Regions from separate parts of the Komagataeibacter sp. FNDCR2 genome, predicted to be linked through region 2. Evidence: riboswitches for the same ligand, from Rfam matches in the RefSeq annotation. Region 2 holds a riboswitch; the other holds the start of a gene.
What was found. A riboswitch is a leader RNA that binds a small molecule or an ion and turns the genes downstream of it on or off. The one in region 2 is predicted to bind thiamine pyrophosphate.

Region 1 (5,662 bases), 200 kb from region 2:
TCACGATCTATGTGACGCTGGGCATCCTGTATGAAAGCTACATCCATCCGCTGACCATCATGTCCACCCTGCCCTCGGCGGGGGTGGGGGCGGTGATGGCGCTGTGGGCGACGGGGCAGGAATTCTCCCTCATCACCATGATCGGGATGATCCTGCTGGTCGGGATCGTGAAAAAGAACGCCATCCTGATCGTGGATTTCGCCCTGCACGCGGAACGCGACCGGGGCCTTTCCCCGCGCGACGCCATACATGACGCCTGCGTCCAGCGCTTCCGCCCCATTCTCATGACCACGCTGGCCGCCGCCCTGGGGGCCGTGCCGCTGATCACCAATGGCGGCTACGGCATGGAAATGCGCCGCCCGCTGGGCATTACGGTGGTTGGGGGGCTTATGATGAGCCAGTTGCTCACGCTCTACACCACGCCGGTCATCTATCTTTACATGGAACATATGCGCACATGGACCGCGCGGTTGGTCCACCGGCTTATGGCCCGTGGGCGGGCATGAAAAATCTTTTCCGCAAGCTAAAAAAAGGGGTTGCGGGGGGCGGCGGGGTCGGCTAGAAACCGCCTCACAGCGCACCCGTAGCTCAACTGGATAGAGCACCAGACTACGAATCTGGGGGTTAGAGGTTCGAGTCCTTTCGGGTGCGCCAATTTTCCTGAAAATCCTGAATCAGTAAGCGATCACGTCTCTCGTGCCTGTTGGCGCGTGCGCAATCGTTCATGGCCCAAAAAGAAGGGTGCCTGCCGCCTGCCGGGCTGCTACACCCTTGCCTGATCTTTCTTTGTCCGGATTCAGGAAACAGGAATGAACGGGTCCCGCCCCCCCGAAAACATGCCGCAACAGGCCCCATTCGCGCAGCGTGAGGGGATTGCCGGCTGGGTTGACCGCAGGCTTCCGGTCATAAGCGGGTTCCGCAGGGAATATATCGACTTCCCCATGCCGCGTAACCTGAACGGGCTGTGGAATTTCGGGGCGATCCTGTGCGCGGTGCTGGTGGTCATGCTGGCCAGCGGTATTTTCCTGGCCATGAACTATACGCCCACGGCGGCGGGCGCCTTCATGTCGGTCGAGATGATCGAACGCCAGGTGCCCGGCGGGTGGATGCTGCGCGCGATCCATGTCACGGGGGCGAGCCTGTTCATGGCGGCACTCTACATCCATCTGTTCCGGGGGCTGTATTATGGCTCCTACAAGCAGCCACGCGAGATCCTGTGGCTGTCGGGGCTGGGGCTTCTGCTCATGGTCATGGTCACCGCGTTCGCGGGCTATGTGCTGCCATGGGGGCAGATGTCCTACTGGGGGGCGGATGTCGCGGGCAAGGCGGTGGGGGCCGTGCCGGTCATTGGCCCGACGCTTGAACATGTCATGGAAGGCAGCGACCAGTTGGGGGATATTTTCATCCACCGCTTTTTCGTGCTGCATTTCCTGCTGGCGTTCGCCATCGTGGCCATTGTGGTGCTGCATGTGGCCGCGCTGCATGTGCCCGGTCCCAACAACCCCACCGGCAGGCCCCTTCCCGCGCGGGAGAACGTTCCCTTCCATCCCTATTACACGACCAAGGACCTGACGGGGCTTGTGCTGTTCGCGCTGGTGTTCGTGGCCCTTGCCTTCCTGTGGCCCGGTCTCCTGTCCGAGCCGGAGAACTACCGCCCCGCCAACCCTATGCACACGCCCGCCGATATCGAGCCGGAATGGTATTTCCTGCCATTCTACGGAATGCTGCAATCCGTGCCGTCCAAGTTCGGCGGGCTTGTCGCATCGGGCGGCGCGGTGCTGATCCTGTTCGCGGTGCCATGGCTCGACCGCTCCCCCATCCGTTCGGCCCGCTTCCGCCCGTTGTGCCGGGCGGGCCTGCTGGGGCTGGTGGTGGCGTTCGTGCTGATGGGGCTGGTGGGCCGCCACCATGCCGCAGGCGGCTGGATGACCGTGGGGCGGCTCGCGACGCTTTATTATTTCAGCTATTTCCTTGTGCTGCTCCCGCTTTGCGCACGGCGGGAAATGCGCGGGGCCGGGGGCTGAGCCTTCGTGCCTGACGCCACGGGTCCAGCATCCGTGACTTGACGGGCGCGCGCCCCATCCCACACTCTCCGCCCGACCGGGGTGCCCGCCAATGGCGGGCTGAGATCATACCCGTTGAACCTGATCTGGGTCATGCCAGCGAAGGGAGGCTGACCTGTGGCGTCCGTTCCCTGCCTGCCGTGTGCCGTGAAAAAATGGGAAAGGGATTCCACATGCGCGTCATAGCCCGCACACTTGGCCTGGCCACCATCATGGCCTGCATGGCCGTGCTGATACAGCCCGCCCGCGCGGCCGGTCGGCCGGTTACGGTCGTGCTGGACTGGTTTCTCAACGCCGACCATGCCAGCCTGCTGGCCGCGCAGTACAGCGGTGCCTTTGCCCGCCACGGGCTGGACGTGAAGCTGATCGCGCCCGCCGACCCCGGATCGCCCGCGCGCCTGGTCGCGGCGGGGCAGGCGGACCTTGCGGTGTCCTACCAGACGCAGCTGGGCATGCTGGCGGATCAGGACATACCGCTTGTGCGTGTCGGCACGCTGATCGATACGCCGCTCAATGTGCTGATCACCAGCGGCACGATCCATGACCTGTCGGAACTCAAGGGCAGGACCATCGGCATTTCCATTCCCGGCGTGGATGACGCCGCCCTTGACGCCATGCTCCATTCCGTGGGTCTGGGCCTTGCGGATGTGCGGCAGGTCAACGTCAATTTCCAGCTGGAGCAGGCCATCATAAGCCATGCGGTGGACGGGGTGATCGGGGCGGTGCGCACCTATGAACTGATCGACCTGCAACAGAAGGGGATCAAGGTCACCGCCTTCTTCCCCGAGGAACACGGCGTGCCCATGTCCGATGAACTGATTTTCCTGGCCGGGCGGGACCATGCGCATGAGGCATGGATACGGGCGTTCATGGATGCGCTGGCGGAGGGCGCCAATACGCTCATCAACCACCCCGACACCATCCTGGCGCAGGCGGTCGGCGACCACCCGGAACTCGATACGCCCCTGAACCGGGCGGCATGGCAGGCCACGCTATCGCGCCTGTGCAAGCAGCCCGCCCTGCTGAACGTACCCCGCTACCGGGCTTTCGCCGCCTTCCTGCACGCCCATGGCATGATGACCCACGACATCCCGCTTGAGCGGTACGCGCTTGACCCGTTCAGCCCGCCTGCATCGCCCTGAGTTCAGTCCTGCGGGGTAATGCTGGTCAGCAGGTCGCGCCTGTGCGGCAGGAAGGTGGTGATCCGCAGGCCGTGCCAGGCCACGATACTGTCCCCCAGGAACATGCCCAGCGCGATGACGGTACACACCAGCGCGTTGCCGAACATGAGCACCAGCCACCACGCGATGGATGAATCGCGCACGCTGCCCAGAAACAGCGCAAAGGCCGAACCGCAGGCGGATGCGCCCCCCACCCCCCCGAACAGGATCGCCGCATCCAGCAGCAGCGTGCGGTAGTGCAGGAGCCCCAGCCGCTTCATGAGCATGCTGGCGTCCTTGCCGCTCTTGTCGTCCATGCCATCGAGCTTGTCGCGCACCGTCTCGATCCGGTCGCTGACACGGGCCAGCCGGGTGTTGAACATGTTGAGCAGCGTACCGATACCCGACAGCATGAACACCGGCGTCAGGGCGGTCTGGATCAGATGGGCGACCCCATCAACGGATTCATCGGGAATAAGACCGGGAAAGGCAGACACGTCAGGCATATCCTTGGATGGGGGCGGGATCTGCGTTTTTTGGGCTTATCCCCGCCCCCGTCAAGGGGCAGAGTCGCGACAGACGGACCGGGAGAATTTCATGTCACATAATTACGCCACACCCCTTACGCCCGAAAAACGCCTGGCGCGCGTTCTGTCACGCATTCCGGCTGACTGGCCGCTTGCCATCGACCGCCAGCCCGGCCCCACGGGCGCGGCCTGCTGGCGCGCGCGCCTGACCCCGCCGGGGCATGACGCACTGGACTGGACCCCGCCACAGGACACCATGGTAGATGCGCTGGAAGCCGCATGGCGGCAGGCCCGCGCCCTTCTGGCCAGCGGGACTGGCGCTTAGGTTACAGTCAAGAATTAAGTTAATAAACTATAAACACGGATTTGTGAGGGTGAGTCCTGTATTCCTGAAACCAGAAACCCGCTTCCAGTTATTTTTTATTGAATAAATTCAGAAATTCATGCGCACACGATTGTTTGATGCATAGCCGGAAAGGTTCTCAAACTGGACCAGTCCGGCCCCCGAAAACCGCCGCCATACCATGATATCGTACGGGATCAGTCAGGAAACGCGCCCAGCCCTGTCCGGCATCGCTTTGGAACATTGCAATAAAACAAAGGAATTTTTTATTTCGATCCTGCCCGCCCCCCTGTTTTCCCATCGTTCCCGCAGGGCATGCCCCCTGAACAGGGGCATCCCGGTTCCCCTGTCGCGACATGCCGGACGGAGCGGCATGGCCCCATTGACCCACGCGGTTTTATACAACAGGAATGCTGACAGGGAGTTTAATACTATGTCGGCTGGAAAATTGGCGCGTATTGGCGCGGTCGTTGTCATGGCAAGCGGGGGGGCATCCCTTACCTGCCCCGATGAGGCATGGGCCGATGATTATAGTGAACTCCTCGATATCCTGAAGGCCAAGGGCAGCCTGACGCAGGGTGAGTACAACGGACTCCTGACCCATCACATGCAGCATGTGCGCGCGGCCGCATCGGCCGCCCGGGCGCAGCAATACGTACCCGTGCAGCACCATACGCTCACGCCGGTCTCCACGCATGCCGCAATGCGCAGCGCCATGGGCCAGCCGATCCAGCCACCGGGCAATATCGACATCGGTGGTGGCGGGATGGACCCCAACGACGTGCTGGCCCAGGCCCAGCAGGCCGCTGCCGATGCGCAGGCCAGCGCCGCCTCCGCCGAATCCACATGGCTTGCGACCCAGCACGCCATGAACAGTTCCGACTTCGTGCGGGTTAACAAATACGTGCCCGGTGGCGGCCTGACCTTCAAGGCGGGGCCGATCGACATCAACCTGTCGGGGTTCATCAACGGGTTCTACACATTCAACAGCCCAGCAGGCGGCCATTACGTGGCGGGCGGCGTTTCAACGGGCAGCAGCGGGTTCGATTCCTCGGCGCTGCGTAACGGCCTGCTTCCCGCCGGCCTGATCCTCAAGCTCAAGACCACGCAGAACGGCATCGACCTTGCCGCCGTGATGGGCATGTATCCCGGCATCGACAACGCCAAGAACGGCGCTTTCAACGCCAATACCGGCGGCAGCCCGGTGGGGCTGGGAACGGCCGGCATCGATTTTCGTCAGGTTTACGTCACGGCGGGCAACAAGAAATGGGGCACGTTCAAGATCGGTCGTGACCTTGGCATCTTCGGTGGCGACGCCATTCTGGATGACGCGACCCTGCTGAGTGTCGGCTCCACCGGCAGCAACGCAGCACCGGGCAATACCTCGCTTGGCCGTATCGGCGTCGGTTACGTGTATGCCGACTGGATACCGCAGATTTCCTATCAGTCGCCCACCATCAAGGGGTTCCAGGGCACGATCGGCATCCTGCAGCCGCTCGATGAGTTCGATTTCTCCGGCGATGACGCCAATGGCACCGCCTATTCCGCCAGTTCCACCCAGCACAGCTC
Region 2 (5,662 bases):
GCGCAGTCGGCCGCGACATCGTGCAACCTGCAGGCATGGAGCGTCATTGCCGTGCATGACGCCGCCCGCCGCGCGCGGCTTGCGAAGCTGGCGGGGGAGCAGGACTTCATCACGCAGGCGCCGCTGTTCCTTGTATGGATTGCCGACCTGTCGCGGCTGGAGCATGTGGGGCAGGCGCGGGGCCGGGAACTGCCGGGGCTGGACTGCCTGGATACGTTCGTGGCCAGCGTGATGGATACGGCGCTGGCGGCGCAGAACGCGGCGGCCACGTTTGAATCCTACGGGCTGGGCACCGTGTACGTGGGCGCCGTGCGCAACCAGCCGGAGGCCTTCGCCGCCGAACTGGGCCTGCCGCCGCGCACGGTGGCCATATCGGGCATGAGCGTCGGCTACCCGGACCGCAAGCACCCCACCGCCATCAGGCCGCGCCTGCCGCAGCCCGCCGTCCTGCATGCCGAACGTTATGACGCCGCCGCCGCGAACGACCCCGCCACCATCGCCGCCTATGACGGGCGGCTGCACGCCGCCCGTGTCAGCCAGGGCCTGCCCGCGCGTGACTGGAGCGAGAGCGTGCTGGCCCGGATGGGGGATGTCGCGGCGCTTCATGGCCGTGAGCACCTGCCCCGCACCCTGCGAAGCCTCGGTTTTGTGCTGGGTCAGGAATGAAAGCAGGGGTCCTGTGCTGCTGGCGGGGTTGACCGGCGGAATGTTCTGGTGAACTTCTGCTAGCGCTGCCCGCGCGTGATGGCGGGCAGGAGCGCGCTCTGTGTATCGCGCCAGCGCCACGATGAAAGAGAAATAACGGCTATGGACAGCGCCACGACCCTTCCCTTCACGCTCTCCCCCAGCACTTCGCCGGTCCCGCCGCAGCGCCGGGCGGAGATTCTGGCCAATCCCGGTTTTGGGCGTGTCTTTACCGATAACATGGTCGTTATCCGTTATGAGGAAGGCAAGGGGTGGCATGACGCCCGCGTGCAGCCCTATGCGCCGCTGTCACTGGATCCGGCGGCGGCGGTGCTGCATTACGCGCAGGAAATTTTCGAGGGGATGAAAGCCTACCGCACGGCGGAGGGACACATCACCCTGTTCCGCCCCTACGCCAATGCGGCGCGCTTTCGCAAATCGGCCGAACGGCTGGCCATGGCGCAGGTGCCCGAGGATCTTTTTGTCGAGGCGGTGCGCCAGCTTGTGCGTATCGACGCCGCATGGGTGCCCGGCAACCCCGATGAGAGCCTGTACATCCGTCCCTACATGATCGCGAATGAGACGTTCCTGGGTGTAAAGCCCGCCTCGCAGTACCTGTTCATGGTCATTGCCTCGCCCGTGGGGGCCTATTTCGGGGAAGAGGCGGTCAGCGTGTGGGTGTCCGACTTCTGCCGCGCCGCCCCCGGCGGCACGGGTGAGGCCAAATGCGGCGGCAATTACGCCGCCAGCCTTCTGGCCCAGCAGGAAGCCAAGGGGCATGGCTGCGCGCAGGTGCTGTTCCTTGATGCGGTCGAGCGCCGCTGGATCGAGGAAATGGGCGGCATGAACGTGTTCTTCGTGTTCGATGACGGCTCCATCGCCACCCCGCCGCTGACCGGCACGATCCTGCGCGGCATCACGCGTGATTCGCTGCTGACGCTGGCGCGCGGCATGGGCCTGGACGTGCGTGAGGAACGCTACGCCATCGACCAGCTTTACGCCGATGCCGCGTCGGGCCGCCTGAAGGAAGTGTTCGCCTGCGGCACGGCGGCGGTGGTCTCGCCCATCGGGCGTTTCCGGGGGCGTAAGGGGGAAGCCGTGATTGGCGCTGGCGCGGGCATCGGCCCCGTTACCGAAAAGCTGCGTAACGCCCTGATCGGCATCCAGCGCGGCACGGCCCCCGACCCGCATGGCTGGGTGGAAAAGGTTCTCTGAGCTGTAAATTGCACGAAATGCCGCCCCCCGCATGCGGTGCGACAGATATTCGCCGCATGCGGGGCGCCGGGTGTCATTCCGCCGGTGTCACGGCGTCTTCCACCGGCACATAGAGGCGGTTGCCGCTATTGCGGAATTCCTCCTTTTTCTGTTCCAGACCGGCCTCGCGCTCGGCATTGGCCCGCAGGTCGTGGCTTATGCGCATGGAGCAGAATTTCGGCCCGCACATGGAACAGAAATGCGCGTTCTTATGGGCTTCGCGCGGCAGGGTCTCATCATGGTAGGTACACGCGGTATCCGGGTCGAGTGACAGCTTGAACTGGTCGTTCCAGCGGAAATCGAACCGCGCGCGGCTGATCGCGTCGTCGCGGATGCGCGCGGCCGGGTGCCCCTTGGCCAGGTCGGCGGCGTGGGCGGCGATGCGGTAGGTGACGACACCCACCTTCACGTCATTGCGGTCCGGCAGGCCCAGATGTTCCTTGGGCGTGACGTAACACAGCATGGCCGTGCCGAACCAGCCGATCATGGCCGCGCCTATGCCCGATGTGATGTGGTCGTAACCCGGCGCGATGTCGGTCGTGAGCGGGCCAAGCGTGTAGAAGGGCGCTTCGCCACATTCGCGCAACTGCTTTTCCACATTGACCTTGATCTTGTGCATGGGCACATGGCCCGGCCCCTCGATCATGACCTGGCAGCCCTTGGCCCATGCGATCTTGGTCAGTTCACCCAGCGTTTCCAGCTCCGCGAACTGGGCGGCGTCATTCGCATCGGCAATGGAGCCGGGGCGCAGCCCGTCCCCCAGCGAGAAGGCGACATCATAACGGCGCATGATGTCGCATATCTCCTCGAAATGCTCGTACAGGAAGCTCTCGCGGTGATGGTGCAGGCACCACCCGGCCATGATCGACCCGCCGCGCGAGACGATGCCGGTGACGCGCCTGGCGGTCAGCGGCACATGGCGCAGGCGCACACCGGCATGGATGGTGAAATAGTCCACCCCCTGTTCGGCCTGTTCGATCAGCGTGTCGCGGAAGATTTCCCATGTCAGGTCTTCGGGCACGCCGCCCACCTTTTCCAGCGCCTGGTACAGCGGCACCGTGCCGATGGGCACCGGGGCGTTGCGCATGATCCAGTCGCGGATATTGTGGATGTTGCGCCCGGTGGACAGGTCCATCACCGTATCCGCGCCCCAGCGGATGGACCAGACCATTTTCTCCACTTCCTCCGCCACCGATGAGGTGACGGCCGAATTGCCGATATTGGCGTTCACCTTCACCAGGAAATTGCGCCCGATCACCATGGGCTCAAGTTCGGGGTGGTTGATGTTGGCGGGCAGGATGGCGCGGCCCGCCGCGATTTCGGAACGCACGAATTCGGGGGTGACGAAGGCGGGAATGTCGGCGCCGAAATCCTCGCCATCGGCGCGGCGTTCCTCCGCGCCCTCGACCATGGTGGCGCGGCCAAGGTTCTCGCGGTGGGCGGCGTAGATCATTTCCTCGGTAATGATTCCCGCGCGGGCGAATTCATACTGCGTGACCATCTGGCCCGGCCGGCCTTCATGCACCGTGTGCGGCGCGGGGCAGGCGGGGACGAGATGTTCCCCCTGCGCGAAGCCGTTATCTTCGGGGCGGACGGCGCGCGGGGTGATGGCGGGCAGGTCGCGCGCGGCGATCCATGGCGCGCGCACGGGTTCGAGGCCCCGGCGCACGTCGATAGTCACGCGCGTATCGGTATAGGGGCCGGAGGTGTCGTACACGCGCACCGGGGGTTCGTTGGCGCTGGGTTCCAGCGCGATTTCACGAAATGGCACGCGGATATGGGCGTGGCCTTCGGGTGATGACCAGATCTTGACGGACCCCAGGATGGGGCCGGTCGTGACATGGTCGGGAGAGGAAGGCGCAGCGACGGAGGTCATGGCAGTGCTCCTTGTTTTCTCTCCGACAGGGGGTGGGAGAAAACCGGGCCGCGCGGCCTTGCGCGCTTGACCTGCCCCGCAGGGGGAACAGTTACATGCCGATTGTCCGCACCAGTCCCTCCGCCGGTATGAGCCGGATCAGGTTCCCCGGAGCGCACCATGCGCCCGGAAGGGTCTCCACATGCGTAAACCAGGTTACGCCAGCGGTATCTCAGCCCTTTTTCAGGACTCCCCTTGGTCGTTTCAGAATCATGAATCCCGCTGTTTTTGTCAATGATGTTACGAATGTATGGGCATCGGGGCGTGAAAAAGAATTCGTGTGCTGATTTGCCAGTGGCCGCGTTGTGATAGACTACGGGCCGACAACATCTTTTTCGGGGAAGCACGACAGTATGACAGGCAGCGCGATTTCAGACCGGATTGCACAGGGCAGCGGGCGCACGCCGGCGGATACGGTCATCCGTAACGTTCGCCTGTTCGATCTTGTGACCGGGACGCTCCTGCCAACGGACATCGCCCTATGCGGGGACACCATCGTCGGCACGCTGGACAGTTATGAAGGCGTGAACGTGATCGAGGGGCATGGCCGCATCGCCGTGCCGGGATTTATCGACACGCACCTGCATGTCGAATCCTCGCTCATCACACCATTCGAATTCGATCGCTGCGTGCTGCCCCATGGCGTGACCACCGCCATCTGCGACCCGCACGAAATGGCGAACGTGCTGGGGCGCCCCGCCCTTGATTACTTTACCGAGGCGGCACTGCGCACGGTCATGGACCTGCGCGTCAACCTGGCAAGCTGCGTGCCGTCCACCGCGCTGGAAACATCGGGCGCCACGCTGGGGGCGGCGGACCTGCTGGCCTATCGGGACCACCCCAAGGTCATTGGCCTGGCCGAGTTCATGAACATTCCCGGCGTGCTGAACTGTGATCCGGTCTGCATGGAAAAGCTGGAAGCCTTCGCCGGGGGGCATATCGACGGACATGCCCCGCTGCTGCGCGGGCGCAGGCTCAATGGCTACCTGTCCGCCGGGATCACGACCGACCATGAGGCGACGGCGGCGGATGAGGCGCTGGAAAAAGTGCGCAAGGGCATGATGGTCCTGATCCGCGAAGGGTCGGTGTGCAAGGACCTGCGCGCGCTGGCGCCGCTGCTCACTCCGGTCACGTCCCCGTTCTTCGCGTTCTGCACCGATGATCGCAACCCGCTGGAAATCGCGCATGAAGGGCATCTGGATTACCTGATCCGCCTTGCCATTTCACTGGGGGTGGAGCCGCTGGCCGCCTATCGCAGCGCGACACTCAGCGCCGCGAACGCCTTTGGCCTGCGTGACCGTGGGCTGATCGCGCCGGGGCGGCGGGCGGATATCGTCCTGCTTGATGACCTGCGCGAATGCCGGGTGTCGGATGTGATCAGCGCCGGGCGGCTGGTGAATGACGCGCTGTTCGCCGCGCGCGAGACCATTCCCGCCGTCGGCATCGACAGCATAAGCCTGCCCGCGCCGGTGACGCCCCAGGACATGGCCATGGCGGGCAGCGGCACACAGCGCCCGGTGATCGGCCTTGTGCCGGGCCAGATCATCACCCCGTTCCTGCATGCCGACCTGCCGGTGCGCGACGGCATGGTGCAGCCGGATCCGGCGCAGGATATCGCGCGCATCTGCGTGGTGGCGCGCCATGGGCATAACGACAATATCGGCCGTGGCTTCGTGAAGGGATTTGGCCTGTCCGGGGGGGCGCTCGCGTCCTCCGTCGGGCATGACAGCCATAACATATGTGTGGTCGGCATGAATGACGTGGACATGGCCACCGCCGTCAACCACCTGGAAAAGACCGGCGGCGGTT

Region 1: linked by a shared signal. The riboswitch ahead of LDL28_RS09215 (ABC transporter substrate-binding protein) and the one ahead of thiC (phosphomethylpyrimidine synthase ThiC) in region 2 are both predicted to bind thiamine pyrophosphate.

What each region holds. Positions count from the first base shown of each region.
Region 1 covers NZ_JAIWOU010000001.1:1,942,340-1,948,001, forward strand. Annotated here, with positions in the region: gene LDL28_RS09200 (efflux RND transporter permease subunit) at 1-506, shown strand, start outside; tRNA gene LDL28_RS09205 (tRNA-Arg) at 578-654, shown strand; gene LDL28_RS09210 (cytochrome b N-terminal domain-containing protein) at 810-2,024, shown strand; TPP riboswitch at 2,092-2,188, shown strand; gene LDL28_RS09215 (ABC transporter substrate-binding protein) at 2,237-3,205, shown strand; gene LDL28_RS09220 (DUF2721 domain-containing protein) at 3,208-3,729, opposite strand; gene LDL28_RS09225 (hypothetical protein) at 3,821-4,075, shown strand; gene LDL28_RS09230 (porin) at 4,527-5,662, shown strand, end outside.
Region 2 covers NZ_JAIWOU010000001.1:2,144,709-2,150,370, forward strand. Annotated here, with positions in the region: gene LDL28_RS10195 (nitroreductase family protein) at 1-666, shown strand, start outside; gene LDL28_RS10200 (branched-chain amino acid aminotransferase) at 808-1,899, shown strand; gene thiC (phosphomethylpyrimidine synthase ThiC) at 1,973-3,814, opposite strand; TPP riboswitch at 3,912-4,059, opposite strand; gene ade (adenine deaminase) at 4,207-5,662, shown strand, end outside.